One region of the Aneurinibacillus thermoaerophilus genome, then DNA from elsewhere that is predicted to be linked to it. Evidence: riboswitches for the same ligand, from Rfam matches in the RefSeq annotation. Region 1 holds a riboswitch; each other region holds the start of a gene.
What was found. A riboswitch is a leader RNA that binds a small molecule or an ion and turns the genes downstream of it on or off. The one in region 1 is predicted to bind S-adenosylmethionine.

Region 1 (4,190 bases):
ATCTATCGGCTGTCCTTCCTTATCCCGGTTTGCCCTTATGGAAATGACTTCTCCCCGGTAAACATGCGCTGCGCTTCCCAGCCAGGAACTGCACTTTTTCATCCCATCAAACACTGCCGTTCAATTGCATCACCGACCGGTCTCTCTTCGCCACACGGCTTGTTTATTAAATGCACGCCGTATTGCCGCACATGATGCTCTTTGCCGTTGGGCACAGCCCGTATCGTTACCCATACCCCGAAAGATTTTCCATCTTTGTGTATCAATGTCCTATATGTACAAAACAGTTTCTTTTGATGGTACATACAAAACATCCAAAATGATATATACTCAAGAAACATAATTGGAACTGGAAACACTACATTGCAAAGCCTGCTCCAGATCTTGAATCAAATCGTCCGGCTCTTCCAGACCGACCGATAGGCGCAATAACGTATCCGTAATTCCCATTTTCTTTCGATCCGCTTCCGGAATACTGGCATGCGACATCCGAGCCGGATACGTCAAAATACTTTCGACAGCGCCGAGACTTACGGCAAGAGCCGGAAGAGTGACATTCCGCAAAAATCGCTCTACCTGTTCTACATTATGCAACATAAAAGAGAGCACGCCGCCAAAGCCCGCTGCCTGTTTAGCGGCCAGCTCATGCCCCGGATGTTCGGGAAGACCGGGATAATATACCCGCTTTACCGCGGGATGGTTTTGCAGCCAAACCGCTATTTTATGCGCGCTTTTCTGATGTTGGTCAAGCCGCACTTTCAACGTCTTCAATCCCCGTAGCAACAACCAGGAATCTTGCGGGCCGAGAATGGCACCGAACGCGTTCTGAATAAATCCGATTTCTTCAGCGATTTCTTTTTTGCCCGCTACCACCACCCCCCTACAACATCGCTATGTCCTCCGATATATTTGGTGGCGCTATGAATCACAATGTCGGCTCCCAGCCGCAAAGGCCGCTGTAAATAAGGCGTCATAAACGTATTATCGACAATGGTTAGCAACCCGTATTGTTTGGCCAGCCGGCATACGGCTTCAATATCTGTAATATTCATCTGCGGATTGGACGGACTCTCCAAAAATATCGCACGTGTCGCCGGCGTAATCGCGCTTTCAATCGCACCGATATCCGTTGTATTTACGAACTTTGACTGTATGCCGAAACGAGGGAACAGTTTTGTAATCGCCCGGTACGTGCCGCCGTAAATGTCATCAGAAAGCAAAATCTCATCCCCGCTCTTTAACAAACAAAAAACAGAGGAAATGGCGGCCATCCCGGAAGCAAAAGCGAAGCCCTTCGCTCCTTTTTCCAACACGGCTATCGCTTCTTCCAGCGCTGTCCGGGTTGGATTGGCTGTGCGGGAATAATCATATCCGGTACTGACACCCAGCTCTGGATGCTGGAAAGTCGCGCTCTGGTAAATCGGTGTACTGATTGCACCAGTCGCGCGGTCTCTTTCTAACCCAGAACGAACAAGAAGTGTTTCAATGTTCATGTTCTTCCTCCGTTTCATTTCGTTTCATAAACATCAAAGATAAAAAATAAAACACTCTTCGATGGAGAGTGTTTATATACAGCAAACTTTCCCCTCTCATCGTTTAGAACAGTCGTTCCACAGGCATTAGCACCGTTCAAACATTGCGTTTGATGGTTGCCGGGTTTCATCGGGCCAGTCCCTCCACCTCTCTTGATAAGAGCGATATATTCAGTTTGTGTGCATCGTACGAACCAAATTGCAGGGCAAAATAAAAACCCCTTTATCCTGAGTAAGGTATAAAGGAGCTGATTGCTCATCCTTTTCCTTATCTCTCAGGATATGTGTATCCTGCTGGAATTGGCACCTTCCTTCCCTCGAATAGGGTCATTGGGGTTGCCGGGCTTCACTGGGCCAGTCCCTCCGCCTCTCTTGATAAGAAAATCAATATATAAATTATTTATTCTATAATAATTACATTTATGAAAACTGTCAATAAATTTAAAAAATCTCTAAACAAAAACCGTGCAACCACTTCCTGAATAGGCTAAAACATAGGAAAAAATCGAAAGGGATTGGTATGCTATGGATTCATATAACTTCCCCGTTTATATACAAACAATGTCCATTCTTGCCCCAAATGTCACCATTTATTATCCTCGGGTAGAAGGACTGAAAAATAAGGCTGTACAAGAAAAAATAAACGTTATCATTTTGCATCAAGTTTATGCCTTAATCCAAGAACAAGGGTATTATCAAAATCCAACAACGATCGAAATGCTCGGCCATTATGAGATCAAATCCAATGAAAGAGATATCCTTAGCCTAACCCTAGAGAATTATGCCTATATCTTGCACCACGCACATGGACTCACCATTTTAAAATCATTAACTATAAATATTCAAACAGGTAAACTCTATCAATTGAAGGATTTATTTCAACAAGGAAGTGATTACATAAAAAGACTGTCCAATATTATTCAATTCCAGATTAAAAAACGAAACATCCCATTGTTAGGCGAATTTAAAGGGATTCGGCCAGATCAAGATTTTTATATAGCAGATAAAGCATTGGTTATTTATTTTCAACTGTATGAAATTACCCCTTACTATGTCGGCTTTCCCATGTTTCCCATATCTGTATACGACTTGGAAGATATCATCAATGAAAATGGGCCTTTAGGAAAAATGGCTCAAGCATAACATTACATCTGTTGCCGTATAAAACGCAAGATTATATCCGAAAACGTCATAAAACTGGATACATGCTGTTCAAACACCGCTTTGAAATATGAAAGACCCTTCAATTATCGAAAGGTCTTTCATATTTCAAATGCGTGACGCGGATATTCAAATACTTTGCCAATCGTTGTATACTGAATACCTACCAATCGGCTGCTCGTCTGCAGAGGAAGGATGCTTCCAATTAGCAATTTGTAGTTAAATGACTATAAATTGCGACACCCTTACACTGATTATTCAAACTTCCAACAACATAGACTCAAGCTTCCATGCTGATATTCCCGATGCAGCAAATCCGCTTTTCTTCCGTCATCCGCCGCCCCCATGGCGAGCAACAGCGGAATAAAGTGCTCGTTGCGTGGCACAGCTTCCCTGCCATACGGCGCTTCCGTCTCATACCTAAACAGCGAATCCGTATCCCACATCTCTATTTTTGCTTGCAGCCAATCGTCAAACGTGGCCGCCCACTTTTCTTTTTCTAAACTGTTCCAATTCAACCTATGCAAATTATGTACCGTTCCGCCGCTTCCAATAATCATCACACCTTCTTTCCGCAACGGTGCCAGCGCCCGCCCTATGTAATATTGCTCCGCAGGGGAAAGCGCAGGATTCACCGATAGCACAACAACCGGGACACGAGCATCCGGGTACATCAACCGAAGTACCACCCAAGCTCCGTGATCAATCCCCCTCTCCGCGTCCACTTTGGAATCGGTTCCACTTTCCTCCAACAACTTTACGATCTTCTGTGCAAGATCCTTGTTTCCTTTGGCCGGATATACAATTTTATACATTTCTTCCGGAAAACCGTAAAAATCATATATCATCTCATATTCTTCTACAGCACTCACCATCTGTACAGGCGCTTCCCAATGCGCCGAAAACAACACAATAGCACGAGGTTCCGGCAGACGATCAGCCAATCCTTTTAGCATCTTCGTATATTGATTTTCTTCTAATACCAATGTCGGCGCGCCGTGTGCAACAAACAAAGCAGGTACCATCACTGCATCCCTCCGTTTTCTGTTCCCTATAATAATCGTTTATCTTTATGAAGCAGAAAACTTCCTTTCCATCAGTATATCCCCTTTTTGGTTTATAATCACGACTCGACTCTGTTCATACATATCCGGCAAGCGGCTTTTCACAAACCCTTGTACCGCGTTTAACATATATACTAAATCCCCGCTCGTTTCAAGCAAATGAGTCTGAACTTGAATCATAACACCTTCGTTTTCAAAAAAAATATCGTAATCTTTAATATATTGAATCCATGAAACTTTTAACGACTGGTAGCCAAAGTTGGATGTCATGTATTTCTTTAGTTCTTCTACAAGCCTTTCCTTTGTTATATTCTTCGCTTGCACAACATCCGTGGAGGCAATTGCTTGCAGCGCATTTTCCGTCGGTTTTGGCTGTACCCATAAATAATTATCCTGCATTTTCAATCCAAGCACAAAGCCAATAAATACGGAA
Region 2 (4,190 bases), 1.1 Mb from region 1:
ATCTAATATACCTGGATTTTTTGAGTTTTTAGAGAGAGCGAATAGTGAAAAGTAAATAGAAATGCAAAAAGAACCTTCCTTCCATAAAAGGTTCTTTTTTTGGTTGTTTTCTTTATCACCTATTCCCTTTTAAGACATAGAAGCCAGTACCTAATCATTCGTTCACCTAAAGTATGGAATAAAAGCGATTATAGTAAAGGGAGTACTAGAGTTATTCCAAAATTCTATTTTTTTAAAGTGGTTGTTATTTTACACCTTGATTCCCTTTTCTATAGTAGAACTTCACAAAAGAGCTAAAGGAGGGAAAATATCATGAGTTCTCCAGAGAAATTGTTTCGCTGTTTCCAAGAAGCAAGGCGAAGTCAAGCACAATACTCTAAATGCTTGCAAGACATATGCTCAGATGGAGAGGAAAAACTTTTTCAGGAGTTAGCTATGGATGCTGCAAAACAAGTAAAGAAAATTAAAGATTTTTACAGAACTTACTATGGGACAAACCTCACATCTTGTCATTGTCGAAAGGAAAGGGGTGATTTATCTAAAAAATTTTTTGGCGGTATAGCCAAGTGGTAAGGCAAAGATCTGCAAAACCTTAATCCTTGGTTCGAATCCGAGTACCGCCTCCACCAAATTTTTAATAAGGAGAGTGTAACTTATGAAACAGTTTGTATCCGATGTTCAGGAGCAACAGTTGGTTGAGCAAGCGAAAAAAAATAAAGACTTTAATATCCTTTTGAAAGGATTAATTAAAGACAACATCTTATTAGCAAAAACCACAGCTTTTACATTAAAAAAAGGGGAAACTATTGTAAATGTTTTGGAGGTCAAATTAGGGAACATAAAAGTTCTTTTTACTGAGTCTGAAGTAGAATCAGTTTTTGGGAGTAAAATTGAAAAGAAAGGAGATATAATCGAAACTACTGGTTATAAAGTTATTGACAACCAAGTTAGTATTGTATATAACAAACAACATACTGAAAATGAGTTTCAAGAAATCCAAGAAATAATGAACGAAAAAATTAATCAAATTGATAGTCTTGATAATAAAACAGAATTAATGGATCTTCCATGTATTTATGGAAATTATTGCGGTCCTAAGTGTGGGTCTGGAACACCAATTAGTCCTGTTGACTGGTGCTGTAAGCATCACGATGATTGTTATGGGAATAATGGTTATTTTAATTGTGAATGCGATAGAAAGTTAATTCATTGTTTAGCACCTTACGTATATGAAGGAAGCGAATGGGCAATTATTATAAATGCTTATTTCCTTAAGCAGTATGAATATAATTGTACTTAAAAAGGTAATTAGAATCATTACAGAAGTAGTGTATTAAACACTACTTCTTTTTTTTGGATAAAATTCCTTGAATTATGATATATAATAAATTTAAATCTAATGATTGAGGTGTTGTTATGAATCAAATTAAATCTCCATGTAATATTGTAGGTTTGGTTTCTTTTTTGTTTTTAGTTTTTTCCATAATAGCCTTTTTTAGTGGTTTTCGCTTATTTGGATCTGAATGGGTGTTGTTTTATGGAAGTAATATAATAGGTTTACTAATTGGAATATCTGCCTTTTTCTTTGAAAAAAATAAACAAATGAACTATTTAAGTAAGTTAGGACTTTGGGGTAATTTAGCCATGGCTATTTTGTTTTTTCCGCCTTTTTACTTTATTTGGGGCACTATTCTTTTTGGTCCTTAAAGTTTTTGATATAGTCAATAATTTGGGGTCCCACCACATCGCCACCAAGCTAGTGAAAAGGAAAAGTTGAGAATCGAAAAACTTGATCATTTTTCCTTCCCAACTATCATATGATCCAGTCGCTCCAATTCTTTTTCCGGGTTTCAAGCTGCTGTAGCCAAGAGCAGGTATGAGCAAAAAGCAATTCGGAGGCAGAAATGGTAGAGAACGTATGATCAGCCCCTTCAAGCGTGATCGCACGACATTCCCCTGTAATCTGCTGCCGCAATACGCCTTCATACAAATAGCAGGCGTCAACCGGAATGACTTCGTCGCGTGTCCCGTGCAAAATAAGTGCATCATCAAGAAAACCAGCGCCAGATGCAAGCGGTTGTGCTTCTGCAAGTGAAATGAAGAATTCTTTTTTAAGACGGTAGCCACTGTATTCCGTTTCGCCGTTTCGCATTGCTTCTTCATATGCATCGTTGCCGATGATGCGGGTAATATCCGCGAACGGATGGGCTACCGGTGCCCAAAGAATCAGCGCATTTACCCGCGTATCTCGTTCTGCAGTCAAGCGGGCAATGGCACCGCCCAAACTATGGCCGAGCAAGAACACACGTGTTTTATCAATACAATCGATGCTTAGTACATAATCAAGTACATAACGCGTTTGCTCAATAAAACTATCGATGCCGTAAGAACCGTATTCGCCATTGCTTTCTCCGCATCCAGCATAATCGAAGCGCAGAACAAAATAGCCTTCCGCTGCCAGTCTGCGCGCCGCTTTAACAAATAAGCGGTTAACCCCAATCCGATTACCGACAAATCCATGGCAGATAATAATTACAGGCCAGCATTTCTCCTTTTGTTTCCTTTTTTCTTCGCATGGATAATGCACACTGGCGACAAGTTCAAGACTTTGATACACGATGGTAATACTGCGTTCCATATTATTTCCTCCTTCAATAAATAAAAAGCTTTCTTCTGAAGAGAAGAAAGGAGGAGAAGAAAAGATCCTTTCTTATCTTTCAGAACAAAATGTCCTGTAGGATGTAGCACCTTGCGAATGCATCCGCCGGTTGCTGGGTTTCATTGGGCCTAATCCCTCCACCACTCTTGATAAGAACAAGAAAACCAAGTATAAAGATGTGATATATTATCTTAAAGTATAGCTATAGATGCTATTGACGTCAATAAAAACTTAAATTCAAACCTGTATAGTTGGTATTATTTCTTTTGCCAAAAACACGCATAACTAAAGAAAGCAGCCTTTAAAGGCTGCTTTCTTTAGTTCTCTAGATTTAATGAATGTTGCGGTATACCCCGATTACTTTGCCAAGAATGGTAACTGCAGGAAGCAAAATCGGCTCCATCGTCGGATTCTCTGGCTGCAAGCGAATGTGATTTTTTTCTTTGAAAAAACGTTTAACGGTTGCCTCATTTTCTTCTGTCATCGCCACGACAATGTCCCCATTGTTGGCGGTTTGTTGTTGGCGAACAATGACGTAATCCCCGTCTAAAATACCGGCATCAATCATGCTCTCTCCTTGCACACGCAGCATATAGACCGTATCATTTCCAACCATGTTTTCCGGCAACACGAAGTATTCCTCAATGTTTTCCACCGCTGTAATCGGCATACCGGCCGTAACTTTCCCCAATACGGGAATCGTTACAGTCTTAACGGACGCGTCTGTAGCTTCATTGCGCTCCCCGTCTAAAATTTCGATAGCGCGCGGCTTTGTCGGATCGCGGCGAATCAGTCCTTTTTTCTCCAAGCGTGCCAAGTGTCCATGAACCGTAGAGCTGGAAGCGAGGCCCACGGCTTCACCGATCTCACGTACGGACGGCGGATAGCCTTTTTCCCTGACTTCTTTCTTTATGTAATCAAGGATGGCAAGTTGACGGCTGGACAGCTTTTTCATACTAACACCCCATTCTTTCTATGAAATCTTCCTTGTTCTTAATTATATCAACATTTGTTCTAGTATACAAACATAAGTTCTAATCTTTGTTGACAAGAACGCTTGTTCTGATTAATATATTGATATACAACTAAGAACAAATGTTCTTTTTCATTCAGTTCTATTATACATAGACAAGCATAAACTCTCAATAACGAAAGCGAAAACAATAGAAGGGGGATAGTACGATGAAGATGAACAAGAAATCATTACTTATCGGAATTATTATCGGTATGGGTATCCTCGGCATGGCAAATCTTGTGTTTGCATCTATTGGCGGAAACGATAAGCCAGCGAACCCACTTGGTGTTGAGGTGATAGTAGAAGCTGGCGATACGCTCTGGTCGATCGCTGATCGTTATAATGAGAAGGCTGGCATGTCCATTAACGAGCTATTATTTTATATCCAGCGCGAGAACAAGCTTGACAGCGCCATTGTACATCCAGGTGATCATATTATTATTCCGATTAAATAAAGTAAAAAAGATTGTGGGGAGAGAAAACGCTTGATATATAAGAGGTTCTCTCTTCTTTTTT
Region 3 (4,190 bases), 1.2 Mb from region 1:
ATTTTTCTTTAATCAGGCGAATACCTTCAATCGTCTCGCGCGCAGAACCGATGTATGCTTCATCGCCCGTGCCAACTGGAAACACGAGCGGATCGAAAATTAAATCCCGCGGGTTCAGGCCATATTTATTTACCAGTAGATGATACGAACGCTCGGCTACTTCCAGCTTGCGGTCACGCGACACTGCCATTCCTTTCTCATCGATCGTGCCAACGACCACCGCTCCGCCAAACTTCTTCAATAAAGGCGCTACTTCAGCGAAACGTTCTTCACCGTCTTCCAGATTGATAGAGTTAATAATTGCTTTTCCCTGGGAATACTTCAGCGCCAAAGCGACAACTTTAGGGTCTGTGGAATCGATCATGAGCGGAACCTTAACTTTACGTACAACAAATTTCAAAAAAGCCTCCATATCGGCCGCTTCATCGCGATCCGGATCGGCCAGACAGATATCAATAACATGCGCGCCCCGCTTTACCTGTGCACGAGCAATTTCTGAAGCTTCTTCATACTTCCCTTCTTTGATCAAATCGCGAAATTTCTTCGAGCCGATTACATTCGTCCGTTCTCCCACAAAAAGCGGGCGATTGTCCTGTTCCAGATATACAGGTTCAATGCCGGAAACCGCGTGCGTGCTTAGTCCCTGCGGTCTGCGCGGTTGATAATCTTTGAGCGCTTCCGCGATGGCACGAATATGATCAGGCGTCGTGCCACAACAGCCACCCGCCACGTTAATCCAACCTTGCTCGGCGAATCCGGCCAATTTGGTCGCCAACGCCTGCGGGGACTCGTGGTAATGCCCGTTCTCGTCCGGAAGGCCAGCATTTGGATAACAGCTGACCGCGCAATTCGCCATGGCGGATAACGTTCGAATATGATCACGCATAAATTCCGGGCCTGTCGCGCAATTCAATCCAATAGACACGGGTTGCAAATGCTCTAAAGAAATATAAAAAGCCTCAATATTCTGACCAGCAAGCGTAGTACCCATCGGCTCAATTGTGCCTGAAATCATAATAGGGAGCTTACGTCCCGCCGCTTCGAACGCCCGCTGTACGCCAATACCGCCCGCTTTTACATTCAACGTATCTTGAACCGTCTCCAGCAGTAGCACATCCACCCCGCCTTCAATCAAAGCCAGCGCCTGCTCATAGTATGCTTCCACCAATTCTTCAAAGGTTACACCGCCGGTAACGGATAAGGTTTTAGTGGTCGGCCCGATCGAGCCGGCGGCATAACGAGGCCATTCCAGCGTAGAGTATTTATCTGCCGCCTCCCGTGCCAGCCGAGCTGCTGCCAGGTTAATTTCCCGGGCACAGTGCTGTAAATCGTACTCCGCAAGCACAATGGATGTGGCGCCAAATGTGTTGGTCTCAATGATGTCCGCTCCTGCTTCCAAATAAGTTTCGTGAATGTTACGAATCACGTCCGGGCGCGTTAGGTTCAGTATTTCATTGCATCCTTCATACTGCTCACCGCCAAAGTCTTCCGGCCCGAGCCCCGCCTGTTGCAGCATCGTGCCCATCGCTCCATCAATAATCAAAATTTTTTTCTGAAGTTGATTTTCAAGTGCCGGTTTCGTTTTTACTGCTGTCACTCCGCTCATCATCATCGTCCCCTTTTCTGACACAAATTCGCTCACGTACAAAATAAAAAAGACCTCCTGAAAGAAGGGAGGTCTCTGCATCTTCATCAAAACGCGAAATCCTTATCTTTCAGGAAACGAATCCTGCTGGAATTGGCACCGTGTATATAATATACCGGTTGCCGGGCGTCATTGGGCCAGTCCCTCAGCCTACTCTGGATAAGAATCGTTTTTATTTTCACTTTTCTAACTAACTTTTAACTAATTATTAATCAATATCTGAAAAGAGTCAATAGAAATTTTTATACATCTCGTGATTTCTTTCATAACGTACGTGTAATCACAATATTAGTATGGGTTTTTAGATCAATTTCATACGGAGCCTTTACTACCGTACCATCACGTTCTTGCACAATCCGAACGATTGGTCTATGCACAGCATTCGGATGAACATGAGATACGACCCCAATTTGTCCTGTATTCAATACGACGGTAGACGCTATAGGATAGGCGGCAATATGTTTTACGAACAATTTCACCAATTCTAGGTCAAACAGGGTATTTCCGGAAGCAAACAAGTATTCCAGCGCTTCATTAGGTGTATAATGCTGACGATGTGAGCGATGGGAAGTAAGCGCATCATACACATCGGCTATACCGACAATTTGCGCGTATTCATGAATTTGATCTTTCTCCAGTTTGCGCGGATAACCGGACCCGTTATACCGTTCATGATGTTGCAGCGCACAATGAGCGGAAAGAAGGGACATATCGTACTGGTAACGCAAAATATTAAATCCGTCTTCTGTATGGTTTTCAATATACGCCCGCTCTTCCTCAGTTAGCATCGTCTTCTTATTCCACAGATCCTTCGGTAACATAATCATACCTATGTCGAACAGCAACGCTCCCACGCCAAGATCCATGAGCTGCTCCCGATTGTACCCTTTGGCCAACCCAATAATTCCAGCCAGTACCGCCACATTGACCGAATGATGAAACAGGTAACCACCCAGCGAATGAAGATTTACAAGATTTACCATAATATCCTTTCTTCCGCTTAAATCTCCTAGTATGTTGCCAAAAACATTCCGGAATACCTTGCCCATATCTGGCATCGCTATCCGTCCTGTTACCTTTGGTTGATCCATAAGCCCTGTCATCATTTTGTATACAGTCTCCACCGCTTTTTTGCGCGTCGTATCACTGAGCACATCCTCCGGTACAATATCGTCCGTATGCTCATCTTCAATATATACCGTATCTATGCCTAGCGCTTTTAACCGGTCAATGTAACGTTGGCTTAATTCAAGTCCGGCGGCCAACAACACCTGTCCTGCTTCCGATAAAATTGTCTTTGCAATTTTATCCCCCGGTTTTACAGAACGAATATGCACTTTTTTCACGAACAAACCCTACTTTCTTAATTTTCATAGGTATTTATGCTTATTTTTGTTCTGATTAAATTTTATCACAGGAAAATGGTTTTAAGATAATAGATTTATGAAAACGCATAAATTTTTTTGAGCTTGATGATATTCGTTCTATACGCTCTTCCTGGAAGAAAGCAACGACGAGCAAGCCGCAAATTCTTCCTACAAACAGCAAAAAAAAGAAGGAAAAAGCATTCGTTTTTTCCTGCTTTTTCCTTCACCCGATTGTTTATCATCTTTTTCTACTTTCTCTTAATATCTCACTACATTGACTGACGCTTATGTCTATTGCTTTCATGTCAGAGTTATAACTCATAGCTATGTGGGTTTCTATTTATCCACCCTCATATTACTCTGTGATGATTGCAGTAAATCTTTAACCGCTCCTACACTTCCCATAAGGCCGGTAGCCTCATATGGAATAAACACTTTATTGTCGCTTTCAGCCAATTTTTCTAAGGCTTCAATATAGCGTAGCGCAATCACGCTATCGTCGGCCTTCACTTCTTTCAAAGCAGAGAACACTTCATAAATTTGCTTTTTCTGGGCTGCAGCAACCAATTCAATCGCTTTCGCTTCCCCTTCTGCACGGCGAATGCGGGATTCCATTTCCCCTTCTGCTTCAAGGATTTGTTTTTGCTTATTTCCTTCCGCGTTCTTGATGGCGGATTCGCGATCCCCTTCCGCTTTCAGGATTTTTGCCCGTTTCTCACGTTCTGCTGTCATTTCTTGCTTCATCGCTTCTTCAATATCGTGAGGAGGAATAATTTCTTTCATTTCTACGCGCTCGACTTTTACTCCCCAGTTATTCGTTGCTTCATCCATTTTGATTTGCAGCGCTGCATTAATTTTATCCCGGGAGTTTAGCGTCTCATCAAGGTTCATATTTCCGATCTCATTACGCAGCGCAGTCACTGCAAGGTTAGCAATTCCTTCTTTTAATCCGTTAATTTCATATGTTGCTGCTTTCGCATCAGTAATTCGGTAATAAATGAGTGTATCAATCTTCATTGTTACATTATCTTTTGTAATTACCGGTTGCGGCATGGAGTTAATGATTTGTGTTCTCATATCCCAACGGGCTACTACACGATCTAAAATCGGCACGATAAAATACAGGCCGGATCCCAATTCCCGCTGAAATTTACCAAGACGCTCAACAATACGCACTT
Region 4 (4,190 bases), 110 kb from region 1:
GGTGTAATCTATGCGTTTGCTGGAAAGCTTAAGCATGGCTTTGGACGGTTTGCGCGCCAATAAGCTGCGTTCTTTTCTAACGATGCTGGGGATTATTATTGGTATCGCGTCTGTCATTGCGGTTATGACGCTTGGGAAAGGGGGCGAAAGTGCGGTCGTGCAGCAGGTAAGCAAGTTCGGCCAAAATAAATTTATGGTATATACCCGCTACGATACGGAGGAGCCTGAAGATCCGAACGCGCTTACTTTGGAAGATGCGGAATATTTGCCGCAGGTGAGTCCGTACATTTCCGCTGCCGTAGCCAACTCTTACGTAGGCAATACGGAGCTTTACTGGCTCAATAAGAAGAAAACCGTCGAAGTAAGGGCGACGACGGCCCAGCTTCCGGCTGTACAACCCACGCTCCACATGGTGCAAGGCCGCTTTTTTACCGACGAGGATGATAAAAACCGCCGACCGGTTATCGTATTGGAAGACGGAGCAGCTCAGGAATTGTTCGGGACGGAAAACCCGATCGGTCAGCGCGTGCGTTTTAACGATCGGAGCGTAGTGGTGATCGGCGTATTTAAGCAGGAGAAAGTAAGCTTTGATTTTTCCAAAGCAAAGAGCGCGTTTGTTCCGTTTCGTTTTGCGAATGAGCTGTCTGAAAACCAAACGGTAAGCAACATTGAAATGACCGCCATTTCCAAAGAAGCATTGCGGCCTGCGATGAAGCAGGTCAAGGATTATTTGAACCGCAAGCATAACCATAAAGATTACTATGAAGTTTTAAGTATGGAAGACAATATTAAAGAGTTTTCGCAAATGACTGGAATGATTACCCTGATTTTTAGCATTGTAGCTGGCATTTCCCTCGTGGTGGGCGGCATTGGCGTGATGAATATTATGCTTGTGTCCGTGACGGAACGGACAAGAGAAATCGGAATCCGCAAAGCGCTTGGAGCGCAGCGGAAAGATATTTTGCTTCAGTTCCTACTGGAGTCGATGATTTTGTCGTTAATCGGCGGCTTAATCGGAGCATTGCTTGGTATTGGTATATCAGCTATCGGCTTTTCCTATGCTAATATACCGCTTTTGATTTCATGGGAGACCGTTTTGCTTGCATTTTCCGTGTCCAGTTCCATCGGGATTTTCTTCGGATTGTATCCTGCTAACAAAGCGGCAAAGCTAAATCCGATTGAGGCGTTGCGTTATGAATAAGAAGCGGGCTGCTCTTTAACTCTGAAGCCTCTTTGCATAATGAATGAGAGGATTTTTTTGAAAAGTATTGTCTTTTTAGAAAAAGCCGAGTATAATCAAATTTAATAAATCCGATCAATATAATATGAATTCTCTTTCTTATCCAGAGAGATGGAGGGACTGGCCCAATGAAATCTCGGCAACCTAATTCGGTTAGGTGCCAATTCCAGAAAGCACACGCTTGAAGATGAGGAAGAGGGGATCGTAGAATATAAGCCCTTCTTCTTTAATGAAGCAGGGCTTTTTTAATTAAATTAAACATATAAAACAAATTTTATTAATATTATTTTTGGAAAAAAAGGGGATGGTTATATGGTGGCAGGTAAAGTGTATCTTGTGGGTGCCGGGCCAGGCGATCCAAAGTTGATTACAGTGCGTGGGCTTGAGCTTCTACAACGGGCGGATGTGATTGTATATGACCGTCTGGCCAGTCCAAAGCTGCTTGATTATGCAAAAAAGGAGGCTGAATGCATTTATTGCGGAAAAGAGACAAATCACCATTCGTTATCCCAGACGGAAATTAACGAGATCATTGTGGCGAAGGCTGTGCAAGGGAAAGAGGTTGTTCGTTTAAAAGGGGGTGATCCATTTGTTTTCGGGCGCGGTGGGGAAGAAGCGGAAGCCTGTATCGCGGCCGGCATCGACTATGAAGTTGTGCCGGGCATTACATCGGGTATCGCTGCTCCGGCTTATGCAGGAATACCTATCACGCACCGTGATTATTCATCCTCCGTCGCGTTTGTGACTGGCCACAAAGCTGTAGAGAAGGAGCAAAGTGGTATTCAGTGGGAGAAGTTGGCCACTGCGGTAGATACGCTGGTATTTTACATGGGGGTCGGCAATTTGCCGGAAATTGTGAAAAATCTTCATAAGTACGGCCGGGCCAAAGAGACACCTGTGGCACTTATCCGCTGGGGTACATGCGAAAATCAGGAGACGCTTATAGGTACATTGGAGACGATTGTAGAGCAGGTACAACAGGCACGCTTTCGTTCTCCGGCAGTGATTGTCGTAGGCGAGGTTGTCCGCCTGCGGGAGCAGTTAGCTTGGTATGAACAACAGCTGCGTCAAGTCATTATTGCATAATATTCGCTGAGATGAGAGGAGAGAGTATGAATGAGTTATACACCAATATGGGCACAAAATAAGGAGAAATTGAATAAAACAGAATTAATAAAACTGGAGAAAGATGGACTGGATGTTATTGAGGACATTTATCGTTATGCGAAAACTGGTTTTGAATCCATTACGCCGGATGATATGGATCGTTTTAAGTGGGCAGGTGTATATCAGCAGCGCCCGAAAGACGGGTGCTTTATGATGCGTGTCCGGGTTCCGTCCGGAAATCTTACGTCCGAGCAGGCGCGCACGCTTGCGAGTATCGCGCATGATTATGGCAGGGATTTAATCGATATTACGACACGTCAGGCGATTCAGTTTCACTGGTTGCGGATCGAAAATTTACCGGACATTTTTGAACGGTTGGCTGCCGTCGGATTGTCCTCATTTGAGGCGTGCGGCGATTGCCCGCGTACGATTGTTGGCAATCCGCTTGCGGGGCTCGATCCGTACGAATTAATAGATACGACCCCGCTTGTGAAACAGTTGTCCGATACGTTTTTAATGAACCGGGATTTTTCCAACCTGCCGCGCAAATATAAAATTTCGATTTCTAGCAATATTTATAATGCCGGTCATGCCGAAATTAACGATCTGGCGTTTACCCCGGCCACGAAAGTAATCGCTGGCAAGGAAATCATCGGTTTTCATGTCTGGGTTGGCGGCGGACTATCGTCCCGTCCGTATTTGGCTCAACAGCTCGATGTATTTGTGCGACCGGAAGAAGTCGTGAAGGTAGCGGTCGGCGTTACAACGATTTTCCGTGACTATGGATACCGGGAGAAGCGTCATCACGCACGCTTGAAATTTCTTGTCGCTGATTGGGGAGCGGAGAAGTTTCTTGCCAAGTTAAAAGAGCTTGTCGGCGAGCTGGAGACGCGGGGCGAAGATAAGATTAAGGGATGGAATGCAGGATATTTTACCGGTATTCATAAACAGCGCCAGGAAGGGTTGAGTTATGTTGGTCTGTCCGTTCCGGTAGGACGTATGTCGGCACAGGAATTGGAAGAACTGGCGCATCTCGCCGATGAATATGGTAATGGCTCACTGCGTACATGCAATTCGCAAAATATCATAATTACCGGCATACCGGATGAAAGAGTGGAAGAACTGTTGCAAGAAAAAGTGTTGGAACGTTTGACACCGTATCCGAAGAATTTTACTGCTTTCGCCGTTTCTTGCACCGGCAATGAATTCTGTAATCTTGCGATCGTTGAAACGAAAGAAAGAATGCGCCAATTGGCGGAATATCTAGATGAACATGTGGAGTTGGATGAACCAATTCGCATGCATATGGTCGGTTGTCCGAACTCATGCGGTCAGCGGCAAATTGCTGACATTGGCTTTCAGGGAGCGCTTGTTAAAACGGAAGACGGCATGAAAGATGCGTTCGATATTTTCCTTGGCGGTACGCTGGGCCCGAACGCGAAATTTAACGAAAAGCTGAAAGGACGCGTGCTTGGCGAGCAACTGCACCGGGTCGTGTTGCCGTTGCTTGCCTATTATAAGGAAGAAAAGCGGAACAAGGAAAGCTTCTTTGATTTCGTACAGCGTGTTGGAATTACACCGTTCCAAGAGAGGCTGGATGCGGCTCTGAAACAGTTGGTATAAAGGATGCCTGGGCATAGGAGAGGTGAGGCGATGTTTATCTATAGATTTGAGATATTGTTTAGGGATGGGGGAACAGCTGCCGTTGTAGTCATACATGAAAATGAAGAAAAAGCGTTCCGCAGCGCCCAGAATCAAATTGAACGCTATTTTTTGCCGCCGAGGCCGGTTGCGGAGATAGCCATTGTAGAAAAAAAGCCGGCTGGAACGGGCCGGGGGTATG

Region 2: another riboswitch for S-adenosylmethionine. It lies ahead of K3F53_RS09305 (alpha/beta hydrolase); the one in region 1 lies ahead of K3F53_RS03975 (trans-sulfuration enzyme family protein).
Region 3: another riboswitch for S-adenosylmethionine. It lies ahead of metH (methionine synthase); the one in region 1 lies ahead of K3F53_RS03975 (trans-sulfuration enzyme family protein).
Region 4: another riboswitch for S-adenosylmethionine. It lies ahead of cobA (uroporphyrinogen-III C-methyltransferase); the one in region 1 lies ahead of K3F53_RS03975 (trans-sulfuration enzyme family protein).

The regions. Positions count from the first base shown of each region.
Region 1 is NZ_CP080764.1:727,030-731,219, reverse strand. Features, by position in the region: gene K3F53_RS03980 (hypothetical protein) at 99-305, opposite strand; partial or broken gene K3F53_RS03975 (trans-sulfuration enzyme family protein) at 331-1,493, opposite strand; SAM riboswitch class I at 1,587-1,695, opposite strand; SAM riboswitch class I at 1,798-1,914, opposite strand; gene K3F53_RS03970 (DUF3298 and DUF4163 domain-containing protein) at 2,058-2,675, shown strand; gene K3F53_RS03965 (DODA-type extradiol aromatic ring-opening family dioxygenase) at 2,948-3,718, opposite strand; gene K3F53_RS03960 (hypothetical protein) at 3,764-4,190, opposite strand, start outside.
Region 2 is NZ_CP080764.1:1,783,026-1,787,215, forward strand. Features, by position in the region: gene K3F53_RS09280 (helix-turn-helix domain-containing protein) at 1-55, shown strand, start outside; gene K3F53_RS09285 (hypothetical protein) at 313-573, shown strand; tRNA gene K3F53_RS09290 (tRNA-Cys) at 553-626, shown strand; gene K3F53_RS09295 (phospholipase A2 family protein) at 656-1,300, shown strand; gene K3F53_RS09300 (hypothetical protein) at 1,417-1,707, shown strand; gene K3F53_RS09305 (alpha/beta hydrolase) at 1,814-2,638, opposite strand; SAM riboswitch class I at 2,708-2,815, opposite strand; gene lexA (transcriptional repressor LexA) at 2,991-3,614, opposite strand; gene yneA (cell division suppressor protein YneA) at 3,842-4,129, shown strand.
Region 3 is NZ_CP080764.1:3,151,539-3,155,728, forward strand. Features, by position in the region: gene metH (methionine synthase) at 1-1,606, opposite strand, end outside; SAM riboswitch class I at 1,706-1,811, opposite strand; gene K3F53_RS16265 (cyclic di-GMP phosphodiesterase) at 1,909-2,991, opposite strand; gene K3F53_RS16270 (SPFH domain-containing protein) at 3,349-4,190, opposite strand, start outside.
Region 4 is NZ_CP080764.1:614,942-619,131, forward strand. Features, by position in the region: gene K3F53_RS03295 (ABC transporter ATP-binding protein) at 1-7, shown strand, start outside; gene K3F53_RS03300 (ABC transporter permease) at 11-1,201, shown strand; SAM riboswitch class I at 1,337-1,434, shown strand; gene cobA (uroporphyrinogen-III C-methyltransferase) at 1,553-2,326, shown strand; gene K3F53_RS03310 (nitrite/sulfite reductase) at 2,357-3,970, shown strand; gene K3F53_RS03315 (DUF3906 family protein) at 4,001-4,190, shown strand, end outside.